3 regions of the Agarivorans sp. QJM3NY_33 genome follow, and region 1 is predicted to be linked to each of the others. Evidence: predicted binding sites of a transcription regulator. Region 1 holds the regulator's gene; each other region holds the start of a gene.
What was found. Region 1 encodes NrdR, which represses ribonucleotide reductase genes. Its sites were predicted from a motif close to AAACACNANATNTNGTGTTT; they were not measured.

Region 2: nrdD (anaerobic ribonucleoside-triphosphate reductase) is a predicted target of NrdR. The motif match lies at 2,517-2,536, and genes of this name have one in related genera.
Region 3: nrdA (class 1a ribonucleoside-diphosphate reductase subunit alpha) is a predicted target of NrdR. The motif match lies at 3,587-3,606, and genes of this name have one in related genera.

What each region holds. Positions count from the first base shown of each region.
Region 1 covers NZ_CP194039.2:3,466,578-3,472,178, reverse strand. The annotation lists gene glyA (serine hydroxymethyltransferase) at 690-1,943, shown strand; gene nrdR (transcriptional regulator NrdR) at 3,067-3,516, shown strand; gene ribD (bifunctional diaminohydroxyphosphoribosylaminopyrimidine deaminase/5-amino-6-(5-phosphoribosylamino)uracil reductase RibD) at 3,520-4,647, shown strand; gene ACRRSY_RS15670 (riboflavin synthase) at 4,653-5,309, shown strand; gene ribBA (bifunctional 3,4-dihydroxy-2-butanone-4-phosphate synthase/GTP cyclohydrolase II) at 5,378-5,601, shown strand, end outside.
Region 2 covers NZ_CP194039.2:2,489,348-2,494,948, reverse strand. The annotation lists gene rsxC (electron transport complex subunit RsxC) at 1-1,148, opposite strand, end outside; gene rsxB (electron transport complex subunit RsxB) at 1,149-1,709, opposite strand; gene rsxA (electron transport complex subunit RsxA) at 1,717-2,295, opposite strand; gene nrdD (anaerobic ribonucleoside-triphosphate reductase) at 2,641-4,761, shown strand; gene nrdG (anaerobic ribonucleoside-triphosphate reductase-activating protein) at 4,762-5,262, shown strand; gene ACRRSY_RS11205 (EAL domain-containing protein) at 5,233-5,601, opposite strand, start outside.
Region 3 covers NZ_CP194039.2:1,872,465-1,878,065, forward strand. The annotation lists gene yfaE (class I ribonucleotide reductase maintenance protein YfaE) at 1-62, opposite strand, end outside; gene nrdB (class Ia ribonucleoside-diphosphate reductase subunit beta) at 62-1,192, opposite strand; gene nrdA (class 1a ribonucleoside-diphosphate reductase subunit alpha) at 1,240-3,525, opposite strand; gene ACRRSY_RS08505 (HAD family hydrolase) at 3,815-4,489, opposite strand; gene ubiG (bifunctional 2-polyprenyl-6-hydroxyphenol methylase/3-demethylubiquinol 3-O-methyltransferase UbiG) at 4,479-5,210, opposite strand; gene gyrA (DNA topoisomerase (ATP-hydrolyzing) subunit A) at 5,416-5,601, shown strand, end outside.

The sequences.
Region 1 (5,601 bases):
GCATTGTTCAGATTGTGTGAATATTGGCAACTTTATTTAAGCAGCTTTATCAACTTTCTAAGCATAGACATCAAGTATTCGCTAAGCCACGCACTGCGTTGTGCTTAGCAAGATGAAAAATGTTTATTGGCGTAAAAGTTAAGTCGCAAGCGTTCTGCTACTGAGTTGCAGGCACTGAAATGCCCGCTTGTTCCCCTTGCTGGTTGAGCTAAGTGTATTTTTATTGAGCTAGGAGATATGTAGCTTGCTTCATTTGCGTTAACCTTGGTCGCTGTTCCTTGTAAAAAGGTTGCTACTGCAGTTTACTCGTGTTTCGGCTGATTGCCGTTGTGCGTAGATTGATCGACAATGCCGATGATTTGCATCATCTGCTTTGTTTAAATGCCATCATGACAGATGCTTAATCGTCCTTAAATAGTCTGAGCGGGTATAGCTAATTAGCTTTTGTTAGAAGTTTTTTAAAGGTGAATAAATTTCATAAACTTTAAAGCAAGTGAGTAAAAAATTGCTTATTCTCGCTAGAAATCTCATCATACTTCGGTGAAGATGAGTGAAGTATTGGCTTGAATGCTCCTTTGTGGTGACCGTTTATAAGCTAAAATTTTACTGTGATCTGTAAGGGACTCAGGTTAGAATGCGCCTTCGCAAAATCACCCACCAACATGTTATATAAGAGTCAGGAGATACTGATGTTAAAGCGTGATATGAATATCGCCGATTACGATGCCGAACTATGGCAAGCCATTACGAAAGAAGAAGTTCGCCAAGAAGAGCATATCGAATTGATTGCTTCTGAGAACTATGCCAGCCCACGTGTAATGGAAGCACAAGGCTCTTACCTCACTAACAAGTACGCTGAAGGTTACCCTGGTAAGCGTTACTATGGTGGTTGTGAGTATGTTGACCAAGCAGAAATGCTCGCGATTGAGCGTGCAAAAAAATTGTTTGGTGCCGATTATGCTAACGTTCAACCTCACGCTGGTTCACAAGCAAACTCAGCTGTTTTTATGGCTTTACTGAATGCGGGTGATACGGTTTTAGGAATGAGCTTAGCGCACGGTGGTCATTTAACTCACGGTGCGAGCGTTAGCTTCTCTGGTAAAATCTATAATGCTGTTCAGTATGGCATTAATCCAGAAACTGGTGAGTTAGATTATGAAGAAGTTGAGCGCTTAGCAAAACAACATAAACCTAAAATGATTATAGCTGGTTTCTCTGCATATTCAGGGGTCGTTGATTGGCAACGCTTCCGTGATATCGCGGATCAAGTCGGTGCTTACCTATTTGTAGATATGGCCCATATTGCTGGTTTGGTCGCTGCAGGTTTATATCCAAACCCAGTGCCAATTGCTGATGTGGTGACAACCACAACGCATAAAACTTTAGCGGGTCCACGCGGTGGTTTGATTTTGGCTCGTGCTAACGAAGCCATTGAGAAAAAGCTAAATTCAGCGGTATTCCCCGGTGGTCAAGGTGGTCCTTTGATGCATGTGATCGCTGCTAAAGCGGTCGCTTTTAAAGAAGCGATGGAGCCAGAGTTCAAGCAATACCAACAGCGCGTCTTAGATAACGCTAAAGCGATGGTTGCGGTGATGCAAGAGCGTGGTTATAAAATCGTGTCAAATGGTACTGAAAACCATTTGTTCTTGGTCGATTTAATCGACAAAGATATTACGGGCAAAGATGCTGACGCAGCTCTGGGTCGCGCCAATATTACGGTGAACAAAAACTCGGTGCCAAATGATCCTCGTTCACCTTTTGTGACCAGTGGTTTACGTATTGGTACTCCAGCAATTACTCGTCGCGGTATTGATGTCGCAGCTGCAAAAGAGCTTGCGGGCTGGATGTGTGATGTACTGGATAATTTACAAGATGATACTGTTATTGAGCGTGTCAAAGGCCAAGTGTTAGAACTTTGCCAACGTTTCCCTGTCTATGGTTAAGTAGCCAGTGAAATAGTTAGGGACTAACAGTGTTAAAAAAGGAGGCTTTGAGCCTCTTTTTTTTATTGGTGTGTAAAATAGACTTTGTTGTCAATAACTACTATTGTTTTATTTATTACTAGTGGGTTGGGTTCAGTAATGATACTACTTTATTATTGGTGCTATTTTTGCTTGTTATCTCAAATAGTAAGGAACAGTCAAATTACTACCGTGGTTGGTCAATTCTAAGAGAGAGAAATGTAATGGATATGAGCACTTTAAAAAATGCAAAGCGTTTGGTGATCCTACAGTTGTTTATTTGGGGGGCTTTTATGTTGTTAGTGCTTGCTAATTAGCGAAGGTAAACCGCTATCGTGCATTTTTATATGTGCAGTCTAGCTATTTTCGTCGAGCTGCTTGCATACGGCGGCGTTCGCTATCCTACTCTTTAACTCTCAGTCTTCGGGTTCGAGCCTTACAGGTTTATGTCTCGTAGGTTAAACTATGCATCTTCATTGTATCAATGCCTCGTATTTAGAATTAATCATGCGGTGATATTTTTAGCCGGGTAATTATTTTGCCGTGAGCAAAGCTACGCTATCCCAATGGCCTTACTACCAGAGTTTGTTGCTCTTTATAAACATGTAATTTTTATCCTTCTCAGGGCGGGCGAGAGCGTGAATGCCGATTCATTGAGCAAGGTGATGGTGTTGCCAAACGAGTGTGTAAATCATCCATTTAGTGTGCAACTACTGTTTGAGTATCGATCAGAGTCAGCTCCAATAAAGTTGGCTTCCTCCTTGGTGATTCTTTTGATAAGAGGATTACTTTTGGTCGAACTGGAGTGAGCAAAGCTTATAGTCAAATATACTCGTAATAGCGGTAAGCATATTCTAAATATATCTAGTTAGTTGATACTGTGCTTGGAATCGTTGAGTTGTGAGCATTATTATTTGGCTAAATATAGGTATTTACTGTTGTAGATGAGCGCTATTTTGGAACGAGCTGATAAACTATGTATGGTGTGATTCATCAGTGCGAATGATTTTAAGCTGCAAAATATTCCTCACTTAGCTTATAGCGAGCCTGTACCTTCGTTGCCTAACCGGATAAAATCACGGCAGGTTTTTTAAAGGTTATGCGCATGTACTGTCCATTTTGTTCCGCTCATGAAACTAAAGTTATTGATTCTCGTTTGGTTGCTGATGGCCACCAAGTGCGCAGACGTCGAGAATGTTTAGAGTGTCATGAGCGTTTTACCTCATTTGAAGTCGCGGAACTGGTGATGCCCCGAGTTATCAAAGGCAACGGTATTCGCGAACCTTTTAATGAAGAGAAAATGCGCTCAGGTATGATGCGCGCGCTAGAAAAGCGTCCTGTGAGTGTTGATCAGGTTGAACAAGCGGTGAACAAAATAAAGTCTCACCTTCGAGCCACTGGTGAGCGAGAAGTCGAGACCAAACTGATTGGTAAGGTGGTGATGGAGCAGTTGATCATGTTGGATAAAGTCGCTTATGTGCGGTTTGCATCGGTTTATCATTCTTTTGAAGACATTAAAGAGTTTAGCGAAGAGATTGCTAAGTTGGAAAAGTAGCGAATGTTTTCTGCACTTGATTGTCAATTTATGGCTCGGGCGATAGCCTTAGCGAAGCTGGGCCGATATACCACGGCACCAAATCCTAACGTTGGTTGTGTCATTGTTAAAGATGGTCGTATCATCGGTGAAGGTTACCATCGACAAGCGGGTCAAGGACACGCTGAGGTAAACGCAGTTACGGATGCAAAACAAGCCGGTTTCAGCCTTGATGGCGCGTGTTGTTATGTCACCTTAGAACCTTGTAGCCATGTAGGTCGAACTGGTTCTTGTGCTGCCATGATCGTCGAGCTAGGGATCACGGAAGTGGTAATTGCTATGATTGATCCCAACCCACAAGTCGCGGGCAAGGGAATTGCCATGCTCGAACAGGCAGGCGTTAAGGTTCGTCTTGGCTTAATGGAATCGGCGGCTCGTGCGTTAAATCCTGGCTTCTTGAGCCGAGTTGAGCGAAAGCGACCCTTTGTACGCTTAAAGCTAGCGGGTTCTATCGATGCTAAAACGGCATTAGCCAATGGTGAAAGTCAGTGGATTACCTCGACTCATGCCCGCAGTGATGTGCAACGAGAGCGGGCTGCTAGTCACGCTATATTATCCACTGCAACAACTGTCATTCGGGATAACGCAAGTTTAAATGTACGTCATCATCAACTGGGCAGCTTGGCTGAACAGCTCGATCGATCGACCTTACGCCAGCCGCTTAGGGTGATTATCGATCGTCAGCAACGCTTGAACTCTGCGCCAAAAACACTGGATATTTTTAAGGACCCATCATCGCTATGCTTGGCTGGGTTTGCTGAGCAAAACCAACTTGATGTGGCGAAACAATTCACAATTGCTAAGGGTGAGCATTGGTTAGAGCGCCTTATGGCAGCTTTAGCTTCCGCGGAGATTAATGACTTGTGGGTCGAAGCTGGGGCCAGTTTGGCGGCAGCTTTACTCAAAGCAAATTTGGTTGACCAGTTGATTGTTTATCAGGCGGGGCTACTGATGGGCGCGGATGCTCAAAGTTTGGTGGCTCTTAACGGATACCAACAGATGAAGCAGCTTCAATCTTGGCGTTGCCTAGATATTCGTCGTATTGGTCCAGACACAAAAACCATCTGGGTTCCCCAGAATGAGGAAGCGTAATAATAATGTTTACTGGTATCATTGAAGCTCTCGGTGAAATAAAGAGCTTGGAGCATCGTCAGGGTGATGTACGTTTGAGAATTGCCTGCGCCAAGCTAAATATGGAAGATGTTTGTTTAGGGGATAGTATTGCAGTTAACGGGATTTGTTTAACTGTGGTTGAGTATGGCGGACAATATTTTTGTGCAGATGTCTCAACTGAAACCTTGAGTCTAACTTCTTTAGCTGGTTGTAAGCAGGGTGATAAAGTGAACTTGGAAAAGGCGATGTTAGCCACAAGTCGCTTTGGGGGACATATTGTTAGTGGACATGTGGATGGTTTAGCCGAAGTACTTAGCATTAGTCCTAGTGCCCGTGCGGTGAACATTTGGCTACAAGTCCCCAAGGATCTCGCGCGTTATATTGCCCATAAGGGTTCGGTCACTGTCGATGGCATTAGTCTCACGGTGAATGAGGTCAATCAGCAACAGTTGCGCCTGACTATCATTCCGCATACAGCTGAACAAACAACCATTGCAAATTGGTCTGTAGGTCAAAAAATTAACTTGGAAGTCGATGTCATCGCTCGCTATGTGGAGCGATTATTTGGTTACGCAGAAGAGAATAAATCATCATCGAAGATCGATGCTGCATTTCTAGCGCAACATGGTTTTGTGAAATAAAGCGGTGCCTAGTGCTCCAAAGGCTAGCACGCTAAATAGGCCCCCTTATTAAGTTTAGAAGGTTTGTTATGTCATTAAGCAGTATTGAAGAAATTATTGAAGATTTACGCCATGGAAAAATGGTGGTGCTCATGGATGATGAAGATCGTGAGAACGAAGGCGATATTATTATGGCCGCAGACATGGTGACCCCAGAAGCGATCAATTTCATGGCCACCCATGGTCGCGGTCTAATTTGTTTACCCATGACGAGACAGCGTTGTCAGCAACTCAAATTGCCACTGATGGTAGA
Region 2 (5,601 bases), 980 kb from region 1:
ATAGGACAAGCTTGAGCACATTCACCGCAGCGAATACAAGGGGATTCCGTCGCGGCTGCTTGTGGGTGGTTGACAATTAAACAGTTACTGGTTTTTACGATAGGAGCCTGATTATTGGGCAGCATGAACCCCATCATCGAACCGCCCATAATTGTCGGAGTATTGTTGGCGACTTGCAGTTTTTCACTCAATATATGTGCGACGCTGGTCCCGAGGGGTAGCCAGTAGTTAGCTGGCTGCTCAACCAAATCTCCGGCGATAGTTACGATTCGAGAGATCAATGGTTCACCGATATCAACTGCACGATGAACCGCATAGGCAGTTCCAACATTCTGCACCAACATTCCTAAATCGATAGGTAATTGACTGGCAGTGACTTGTTGTCCGGTTAAAATTTCGATCAGTTGTTTTTCCCCGCCAGAAGGGTACTTGGTGGGAATGCTACGGATGATGATCGAATCATTGGTGTGCTTGCTTAAGGCTGCAATTGCTTCCGGTTTATCATTTTCAATGGCAATAATTGTTAACTTCGGCTGCAGCGCTGTTTGTAATATTTGTACCCCTTTAATGACTTCGGCTGGGTAATTGCGCATTAAACAGTCATCAGCCGTAATATAAGGCTCACATTCGGCGCCGTTAATAATGAGTATATCTAAGGGCTTATGTGGGCTTATTTTTAGAGCCGTGGGGAATCCAGCTCCGCCCATACCGGCAATCCCAGATTGATGGACTCGCTGGCAAATAAGTTCTGGGGTTTGTTGATTTTGGCTAAGGGGGGCAGGCCAAACCGCATCTCGTTGTTGTTCATCGACCTTAATCACGATCGCTAACTCTGGAATCGCTGAGGCGTGCGCTGTGACACGAGGTTCTATCGCAACAATGGTACCGGAGCATGAGGCATGCACCGGAGGCGCTTGATAAAACTGCGACTCATTTAATGCTTGTCCACGGAGTACTTTTTGGCCGACGACAACTAATAATTTGGCAGCGCTGCCAATGTGTTGCTGTACAGGAATGGTGAGATACTCAGGGTTCGCCAGCCACTCTGGTTTTTCGCAATTAATCAGCTGTTTATTGGTTTCAGGATGAACCCCACCTTGGTAGTTCCAGGTAAAGCCTTGTTTTATTTTTTCTAGCCAAGCCACCATCTATTTCAGTTCCTCAATGATTGAGACGTCAATTTGGTTTAATTTCCAATCCCAATTTTTGGTGGTTGTCTCAATTGGACGCATTTCGATACAATCAGTTGGGCAGGGGGCAACGCACAACTCGCAACCGGTACATTCTTTTGCGATCACCGTGTGCATGTGTTTATTGGAACCCATAATCGCGTCTACTGGACAAGCTTGAATGCACTTGGTGCAACCGATACAAGCATCTTCAATAATAAAGGCGACTTTTTTACGGTCGTCTTCTTTCACTGCAGCTGCATCTAAAGGGATTGCTTCCACACCGAGTAAATCTGCGATTTTAGCGATAGTTTCGTCCCCGCCGGGAGGGCACTTATTGATGGGCTCACCATTGGCGATGGCTTCGGCGTAGGGACGACATCCAGGGTGACCACACTGGCCACACTGCGTTTGCGGCAATAAGCTTTCGACTTGATCCGCAATTGGATTGCCTTCCACCTTATATTTAATTGCGGCATAACCAAGAATGGCGCCAAATACTAAGGCCAATAGAGTAATGGTAATTAAGGCTACTAACATGCTGTGGTTACTTAATTAGGCCGGCAAAACCGACGAAGGCTAAAGACATGAGTCCAGCGGTGATCATCGCGATCGCAGCCCCTTTAAAAGGGAGGGGAATATCGGCAACGACTAAACGTTCGCGCATGGCAGAAAATAGTATCAGTACTAATGAGAAACCGACCGCAGCCCCAAAACCATAAATGATGGACTCAAATAGATCATGCTGCTCATTTATATTTAATAGCGCCACGCCCAACACCGCACAGTTGGTGGTAATTAAGGGTAAATAGATCCCCAATACGCGGTGCAATGCGGGGCTAGCTTTTTGGACAAACATTTCCGTAAATTGAACCACAACTGCGATCACAAGGATAAAACTCATGGTACGCAAATAGGTGATATCTAGTGGCGCCAAAATATACTGTTCGACCAGATACGAGCACATAGAAGCCAGAGTCAATACAAATGTAGTGGCTAATGCCATTCCTATAGCGGTTTCTACTTTGCTAGAAACCCCCATGAAGGGACACAGGCCCAAGAACTTAACCAGTACAAAGTTGTTAACCAGTACGGTACTAATCAATAACAACAGATATTCAGTCATTTATATAAGATGCAGCCAAACAAAAGCGTATTATCCCCGTTTGTGGTCTTTATAACAACCGTGAGATCACTGTGGAAAAAGGCCATAAATTTTGCCGTGATTTGTGGAGCATTTTTAGGCAAACAGATCAGCTTTTTTAGCTTAGCTTGATCTTGATCATTTGATTTTGCTTTAACGTTTAAACTTCTCGACTACCATATCTAGTGGGAACTACAATTCTCAACCACAATATATGGTTATCCGATCATCCAGATGCTTTTTTATACAATATCGACAGCTAAGCCTTTGGTAGCGCGGGTTCCGCAATTTTCTAATGAATGAGTGAGTAAAATTGGAGCGTAAATCGTGAAAACAGTCGTGATCAAGCGAGACGGAAGCCGTGTACCTTACGACGCTAAACGGATTGTTGACGCCGTATTGAAAGCCGCAGAGGCTTTAGGCGTAAAAGATAATCTTGTCGCATTACAAATAGCGCAGCAGGTGACCGAACAATTTATCAATCTGGCAGAAGTTGATATCAACGACATTCAAGCCTCAGTTGAAAATTGCCTGATGGAAAATGACAATAAGACTTTGGCTCGCGCCTATATTGAGTATCGTCATGATCGAGATGTTGCCCGCGACAAACGTAGCGTTTTAAATAACGAAATCAGAGGACTGGTCGAGCAAAGTAATGCCGCCTTGCTTAATGAGAACGCCAATAAAGATAGCAAAGTGATCCCGACTCAACGTGATCTTTTAGCCGGGATTGTTGCAAAGCATTATGCGAAAACCCATTTGTTACCTCGAGATGTTGTTAAGGCTCACGATAGCGGTGAGATCCACTTCCATGACTTAGACTACGCTCCATTTTTTCCGATGTTTAATTGTATGCTAATTGACCTTGAAGGCATGCTCACTGGTGGTTTTAAAATGGGCAATGCTGAAATTGAGACGCCAAAGTCCATTTCTACTGCAACTGCGGTGACAGCGCAGATTATTGCTCAGGTTGCGAGTCATATTTATGGTGGCACAACTATCAATCGAATTGATGAGATTCTGGCGCCTTATGTTCTCAAAAGTCATGAAAAGCATTTAGCTACTGCTAAACAATGGGAAATAGCGGATCAAGAGGCTTATGCGAAAGCACAAACTGAGAAAGAATGTCATGATGCTTTTCAGTCTTTAGAGTATGAAGTGAATACTTTACATACAGCCAACGGGCAAACACCGTTTGTCACCTTCGGTTTTGGTTTAGGCTCCTGTTGGGCGGCACGGTTGATTCAGCGCTCAATTTTACAAAATCGTATTGCAGGTTTAGGCAAAAATGCCAAAACCGCGGTATTCCCTAAATTGGTCTTTGCGATTAAAGATGGTTTAAATCATAAGCCTGAAGATCCGAGTTACGATATTAAACAACTTGCCTTAGAGTGTGCATCTAAACGAATGTACCCTGATATTTTGAACTACGACAAAGTCGTTGAAGTGACCGGTTCTTTTAAAACCCCAATGGGGTGTCGCAGTTTCTTGGGACCTTATCAAGAGGGCGGTAAAGAAGTCCATGATGGTCGAAATAACCTCGGTGTTGTCAGTTTAAATTTACCGCGGATAGCCATCGAAGCAAAAGGGGATGAACAACGATTCTATGAGTTGTTAGACCAACGTTTAAGTATCGCCAAGCAAGGTCTTGATACCCGAATAGAGCGTCTAAAAGGGGTGAAAGCCAAAGTTGCTCCTATTTTATATATGGAAGGAGCTTGTGGTGTTCGCTTAAACGCCGAAGACGATGTCTCCAAAATATTTGAAAATGGTCGAGCTTCTATTTCATTGGGTTATATTGGCCTACATGAAACAGTAAATGCTTTATATGCTGATGACCAACATGTTTACGATAGTAAACAGTTACGACAAAAGGCCCTTGGGATCGTAACGGTGCTGAAACAAGCAACTCTGCGTTGGGAGAAAGAAAGTGGTTATGCTTTCAGCTTGTATAGTACGCCTAGTGAGAATTTATGTGACCGTTTCTGTCGTTTAGATGCGAAGAAGTTTGGGGTGATAGCAGGAGTTACGGATAAAGGTTATTACACCAATAGTTTCCATTTGGATGTAGAGAAACAGGTCAATCCGTTTGATAAGATCGACTTTGAACAGCCTTACCCTGCGATCTCTAGCGGCGGGTTTATTTGCTATGGTGAATATCCAAATATGCAACATAATACAGAAGCCCTAGAAGACGTTTGGGACTATAGCTATGATCGGGTGCCTTATTATGGGACAAATACGCCGATTGATGAGTGTTATGAATGTCATTTTACGGGCGAATTTAACTGTACCAGCAAAGGCTTTGAATGTCCTTCATGTGGCAATAGTGAAGCCAGTAAGGTATCGGTTATTCGTCGGGTTTGCGGTTACTTAGGTAGTCCTGATGCACGTCCGTTTAACTATGGCAAACAAGAAGAAGTGAAGCGTCGGGTCAAACATCTGTAAATGCATTATCTTAGCTACCATACGATCGACGTGGTGAATGGACAGGGTACGCGTTGTACCTTGTTTGTTGCTGGTTGTGAGCATCAGTGTAAGGGCTGTTATAATCAGAAGTCTTGGCGTTGTGATGCGGGGCATGAATTTACCGATGCCTTAGAACAGAAAATTATTGATGATCTAAATGACCCTCGAATTAAACGCAAAGGTTTAAGTTTGACTGGTGGCGATCCACTGCATCCTAACAACCTCGCAGCGATTAAACGTTTAGTATTACGAGTTAAAACTGAATGTATTGGCAAAGATATTTGGTTATGGACTGGTTATCGCTTAGCCGAGCTTAATCCTGCGCAACAAGATATCGTACGAATGATTGATACACTTATCGATGGTAAGTTCGAACAAAGCTTAGCCGATGCTAAGTTAGTTTGGCGGGGCAGTAGTAATCAGGTTATATATCAACACCCCTTGCGTGACTCAATGTATGAGCTTGGGTCGGGCAATTAAATAGCCTTGCAAGCTATCAACATACATCGATTCCAAAAGTTGTTTTTGTTCTAATGTCTCAACGCCTTGAGCGATAACTTGGCAGCCTAAGCGGTGCGACACTTCCACCAGCATACCGACCAGTTGCTGGTTGGATTTGTCATTTGCAAGTTGTTGCACTAAATCGCTGCTAATTTTTACATAGTTTGGCTTCAATTCTTTAAATAGCTTAAAAGAGCCGATCCCCGTACCAAAGTCTGCAATAGCGGTATGGCAACTGTTTTTCCTTAATATTTCGAACAATTTTTTTGCATTGCTTAAGTGCAAATTCAGAACTTCTTCTTCTAGTTCAAATACGAC
Region 3 (5,601 bases), 1.6 Mb from region 1:
TGGTGGCTATCAACCACCACCTCAATACCATCAGCGATCACTCGGCCTTCTTGATGCGGCATTACAGCTCAAAATCCTCAAAGTCATCGACTGCAATGGTTGAGTCAATTTGTCCGACGAGGTAGGAACTGATTTCAGCTTCTTGTGGTGCGACCTGTACATTGTCTGAAACTAGCCAAGAATTTATCCAAGGGATCGGGTTACTGCGGTCTTCAAAGCAAGGGTGTAAACCCACGGCTTGCATTCGGTTATTGGTTATATATTCAACGTATTGACAGAGGATCTCTTCATTCAAACCTATCATTGAACCGTCTTTAAATAGGTACTTGGCCCATTGTTTTTCTTGTTCTGCTGCATCGGTAAACATCCGCCAAGCGTCTACCTCACATTCGGCCGCTATTTCGGCCATCTCAGGATCGTCTTTCCCTTCGCGCATTAAATTAATCATGTGCTGAGTGCCTGTGAGATGAAGAGCTTCGTCACGGGCAATGAGCTTAATGATTTTGGCATTGCCTTCCATGAGTTCACGTTCAGCAAAGGCAAAAGAACATGCAAAGCTTACATAGAAGCGAATTGCTTCAAGTACATTAACCGACATTAAACAAAGGTAGAGTTTCTTTTTCAACTCACGAAGTGAGACGGTGTAAGGCTTGCCATCGAGCAGATGTTCTCCTTCGCCATAGAGGTGATACATTGAAGAGGCTCGAATTAAATCGTCGTAATATAGTGCAATGTCATTGGCTCGTTTGATGATTTCTTCGTTTTCCATGATGTCATCAAAGACTTCACCGGGATTTCCCATCACATTACGAATAATATGGGTATACGACCGCGAGTGGATGGTTTCACTGAAAGCCCATGTTTCTATCCAAGTTTCGAGTTCAGGTAGGCTCACCAAAGGCAATAGAGCGACATTGGGAGAGCGTCCTTGAATACTATCAAGCAAGGTTTGGTATTTTAAATTACTAATGAAAATATGCTGCTCATGTGCGGGCAATTTTGCATAATCGATGCGGTCTCTGCTGACATCCACTTCTTCTGGACGCCAGAAAAATGACAATTGCTTTTCAATTAATTTTTCAAAGATAGGATGACGTTGTTGGTCATAACGAGCCACGTTTACCGGCTGACCAAAGAACATGGGTTCTTTGGTGGCATCGTTGGCTGTTTGGGTAAAAATTGAGTAGTTCATCTACATTATTCCTAACAATTCTTTGCGCCTAAGCGCGTAAACTTGGCTTAAATTTTACATGCACCGCCGGCGCAATCATCATCTTCTGGCTCGGGTTTCATATTATCGTGCTGGTCGCTAGCGCCATCACGAGTATTATGATAATACAGAGTTTTTACGCCATATTTATAGGCGGTTAGCAGGTCGGCAATCAAGATTTTCATGGGGACTCGATTACCGACAAAGCGTGATGGATCGTAGTTAGTATTAGCCGAAATACTTTGGTCAACAAACTTTTGCATTAAACCCACTAATTGCAAATAACCGTCATTATTTGGGATATCCCAAAGTAATTCATAGCTATTTTTGAGGTTTCCAAAGTCAGGCACCACTTGTTTTAGAATGCCGTCTTTACTGGCTTTTACACTGACGTAACCGCGTGGTGGTTCAATGCCATTGGTCGCGTTGGAAATTTGGCTGGAGGTTTCCGATGGCATCAAGGCTGATAAGGTTGAGTTACGTAAGCCGTAAGTGGTTATTTCTTGGCGTAATTCTTCCCAATCGTAATGCAGCGGCTCGTTGCTTAATTGATCCAACGATTTTTTATAGGTATCGATGGGCAGAATACCTTGCGCATAGGTGGTCTCATTGAACATCGGGCAGGCACCTTGCTCCTTGGCAAGACGCATTGAAGCTTTTAACAGCCAGTACTGGATTGCCTCAAAGGTGCGGTGGGTTAAATTGTTGGCACTACCGTCACTGTATTTGGAACCATTCTTAGCCAAATAATAGGCATAGTTAATGACCCCAATCCCTAAGGTGCGACGGCCAAATGACCCTTTTTTCGCTGCTAGTATGGGGTAGTCTTGGTAATCGAGTAAGCTATCTAAGGCTCGAACTGCAAGATCTGACAAGTTTTCCAATTCGTTGAGATCTTCAATTGTACCTAAATTGAAAGCCGATAGAGTACATAGGGCGATTTCACCATTCTCGTCATGCACATGCTGTAACGGTTTGGTGGGCAGTGCAATCTCTAAACAAAGGTTTGATTGACGAACTGGTGCTTGAGCCGGATCAAATGGGCTATGAGTATTACAGTGGTCGACGTTTTGAATATAAATACGTCCGGTAGAAGCACGTTCCTGCATCAATAAAGAGAACAAATCAACGGCTTTAATCGCCTGTTTACGGATACTAGCGTCTTGCTCGTATTTTAGATAAAGCTGCTCGAAGGTATCTTGATCTTCGAAAAATGCATCATATAAACCCGGTACATCGCTGGGCGAAAATAAAGTGATGTTTTCACCCTTCACCAAACGTTGGTACATTAACCGATTCAGTTGCACCCCGTAGTCCATATGACGAACTCGGTTATCATCAACGCCTCGGTTGTTCTTGAGTACTAATAGTGACTCGACTTCGAGATGCCAGAATGGATAGAAGATAGTTGCAGCGCCACCACGCACACCACCTTGTGAACAGCATTTAACCGCCGTTTGAAAATACTTATAGAAAGGGATACATCCAGTATGGAAGGCTTCTCCCCCACGGATCTCACTACCCAAGGCGCGGATCCGTCCAGCGTTGATGCCGATCCCTGCGCGCTGTGATACGTAAGTTACAATCGATGATGCGGTGGCGTTGATGGACTCTAAGCTATCACCACACTCAATCAATACACAGGAGCTGAATTGACGGGTTGGGGTGCGTACTCCCGACATGATCGGTGTTGGCAAGGAAATCTTAAATAAAGAGGTCGCATCGTAAAAACGGCGAATGTAATCCAAGCGAACTGATTTGTCATAATGGGCAAATAAACAGGCTGCTACTAGGATATACAAAAATTGGGCACTTTCGTAGATCGTGCCAGTGACGCGGTTTTGTACTAGATATTTACCTTCCAGTTGTTTTACTGCTGCATAGGAAAAGTTCATATCGCGCCAGTGATCGATAAACTCATCCATTTGGGCAAATTCTTCCACGGTGTAGTCTTTCAGCAAATGCATGTCATAAAGACCCGCTTCACATTGTTTGACCACATGTTCGTAAAGCTTCGGTGGTTCAAACTGACCGTAGGCTTTTTTTCGTAAGTGGAAAACTGCTAAACGAGCGGCTAAAAATTGGTAATCGGGCGTTTCTTGAGAAATTAGATCTGCAGCCGCCTTGATAATCGTTTCATGGATATCTTTGGTGGCCATACCATCGTAGAATTGAATATGTGATTTTAGTTCGACCTGTGAAACGGATACATTTTTAAGGCCCTCGGCGGCCCATGTAATCACTCGGTGAATTTTATCCAAATTAATGGCTTCTTGTTTACCGCTACGTTTGGTTATCAGTAGATCTGTATTCATGAATGGAGGGCCTATATCCTAATTTTGTGCTACTGGCTGTCTAGTATGGCAAATATTGCCTGACTACTAGATATAGTGTTTATAAATTTATTTGATACAAGATAATGAGGTTTTGTCGATTTCGCAAGACTTGGAAAAATGAAGAACTTGTGCATAACATGCGGATAATTGCTATATGTTAGTGCTTACTAACTAGCTATCCATGTGACTTTGTTAGCGTGGCGTTAATGCAAGTTCTTTTTGCTATAAAAATAGAAAATTATTTATTTTTATGAAAACTTGAAGCGGTTTATAATTTAGCCAAATGTTTGGCGATTAGCTGTTCAAGTTGCTCACTTTTTTGACAGTGTAAATCGGCTTGCCAAGTGTGGATATTGTCATTTTCCGAAATATAGCCCCATTCGGCTAAAATAGTCGTCATCTGGGTGTTGTTTCCAGCTTCGATGTCACGCAGAGCGTCGCCAACATACAAACAATGCTGTGCTGCTACTTTGAGTTGTTGGCAGGCATGTAACATGGGTTCCGGATGCGGTTTCCGCTGGCTAACCGTATCGCCTCCGACTAGCGTTGCACAGCTCGCAAACTCAGTAAAGTAAGCAAGTAACTGCCGACTTAAACTTTCAGGTTTGTTTGTCACGATCCCCCAAGGTGTAGATGTTGCATCTAAGTAGGCTAAGGTTTGCTGAATGCCAGGGAATAAATTAGTGTCGATGCAGATGTTCGACTGATAAAAGTCGAGTAATTGTTGACGCAGTTTGGTTTGCTCTTGTTGATGCCAACTTTCGCCAAAACCAAAACCCAGTAGCCCCATGGCACCATGGGAGCTTAAAGTTCGAGCATCACTTAAACTAATGAGTGGTTGCTGGTGCTGCGCTAGTACATGATTTGCGGCCGCTGCAAGATCAGGCGCGGTGTCTAATAAAGTACCATCTAAATCAAATAGTACCGCAAGTTTATTGTTCATCCTGATCCTGCTTGGCAAGTTGTAACATGTAATTCACATCGACATTAGGGCTTAAGCGAAAGTGCTCAATCACTGGGTAAAATTGTACCCCGGTAATGGCCTGACTTTGTAGGCCGTGCTCATCAGCCCAGCTGAGCAACTCTGAAGGACGGATAAATTTATCATGCTGATGGGTTCCGTTGGGAACCAGCTTGAGCAGTTTTTCTGCCGCCAGAATCATAAACAGGTAGGCTTTTGGGGTACGATTGATGGTTGATACAAAGAGGTAACCGCCGGGCTTGACCAATTTGGCGCATGCTGCAATTACCGAGCTTGGATCGGGCACATGCTCAAGCATTTCCATGCATGTCACCACATCGTATTGGGCAGGCTGTTGTTCGGCGTGCTGTTCGGCGGTGGTCTGCAGATAAGTTAATTGTGCCCCGGTTTCTAAGGCGTGCAACTTGGCGACTTCAATTTGCTCTTGCCCCATATCGATCGCAGTCACATCAGCCCCTCGCAGGGCCATACTCTCGGCTAATATTCCGCCACCACAACCGATGTCGAGGACTTGCTTGCCAAATAGTCCCTTGGCTCCCCGCTCAATATAGTCGAGACGTAATGGATTGATCTGGTGCAGGGTTTTAAAATCCCCTTGTTCATCCCACCAACGGGAGGCTAAGCCTGCAAAATGTGCTATTTCTTGGTGGTCAACATTTTGGCTGTTATTTGGCTGTTCCATTGGTCTCTTTATCCAAGTCATTATTTATAAGTATTATAAGAACTTGTTCATCCTAGCCACAAGCTTTTGTTGAATTCCGGTAGTTTTTCATTTTTCTAAAAGAAAAGAGCGACATCAGGCCTGTTAAGGCGTCGGTTTTATGGTAAAGTTCTCGATTACGCTGAGTAATTGTAACAAGCAATAAAAACGAAGGATTTTGTCGTCTATGAGCGATCTTGCAAAAGAGATCATGCCTGTCAATATTGAGGATGAGCTGAAAAGTTCCTACCTTGATTATGCCATGAGCGTGATTGTTGGACGCGCCTTACCAGATGTACGTGATGGTTTAAAACCTGTGCATCGCCGGGTGTTGTTCGCAATGAATGTACTAGGTAACGATTGGAATAAGCCT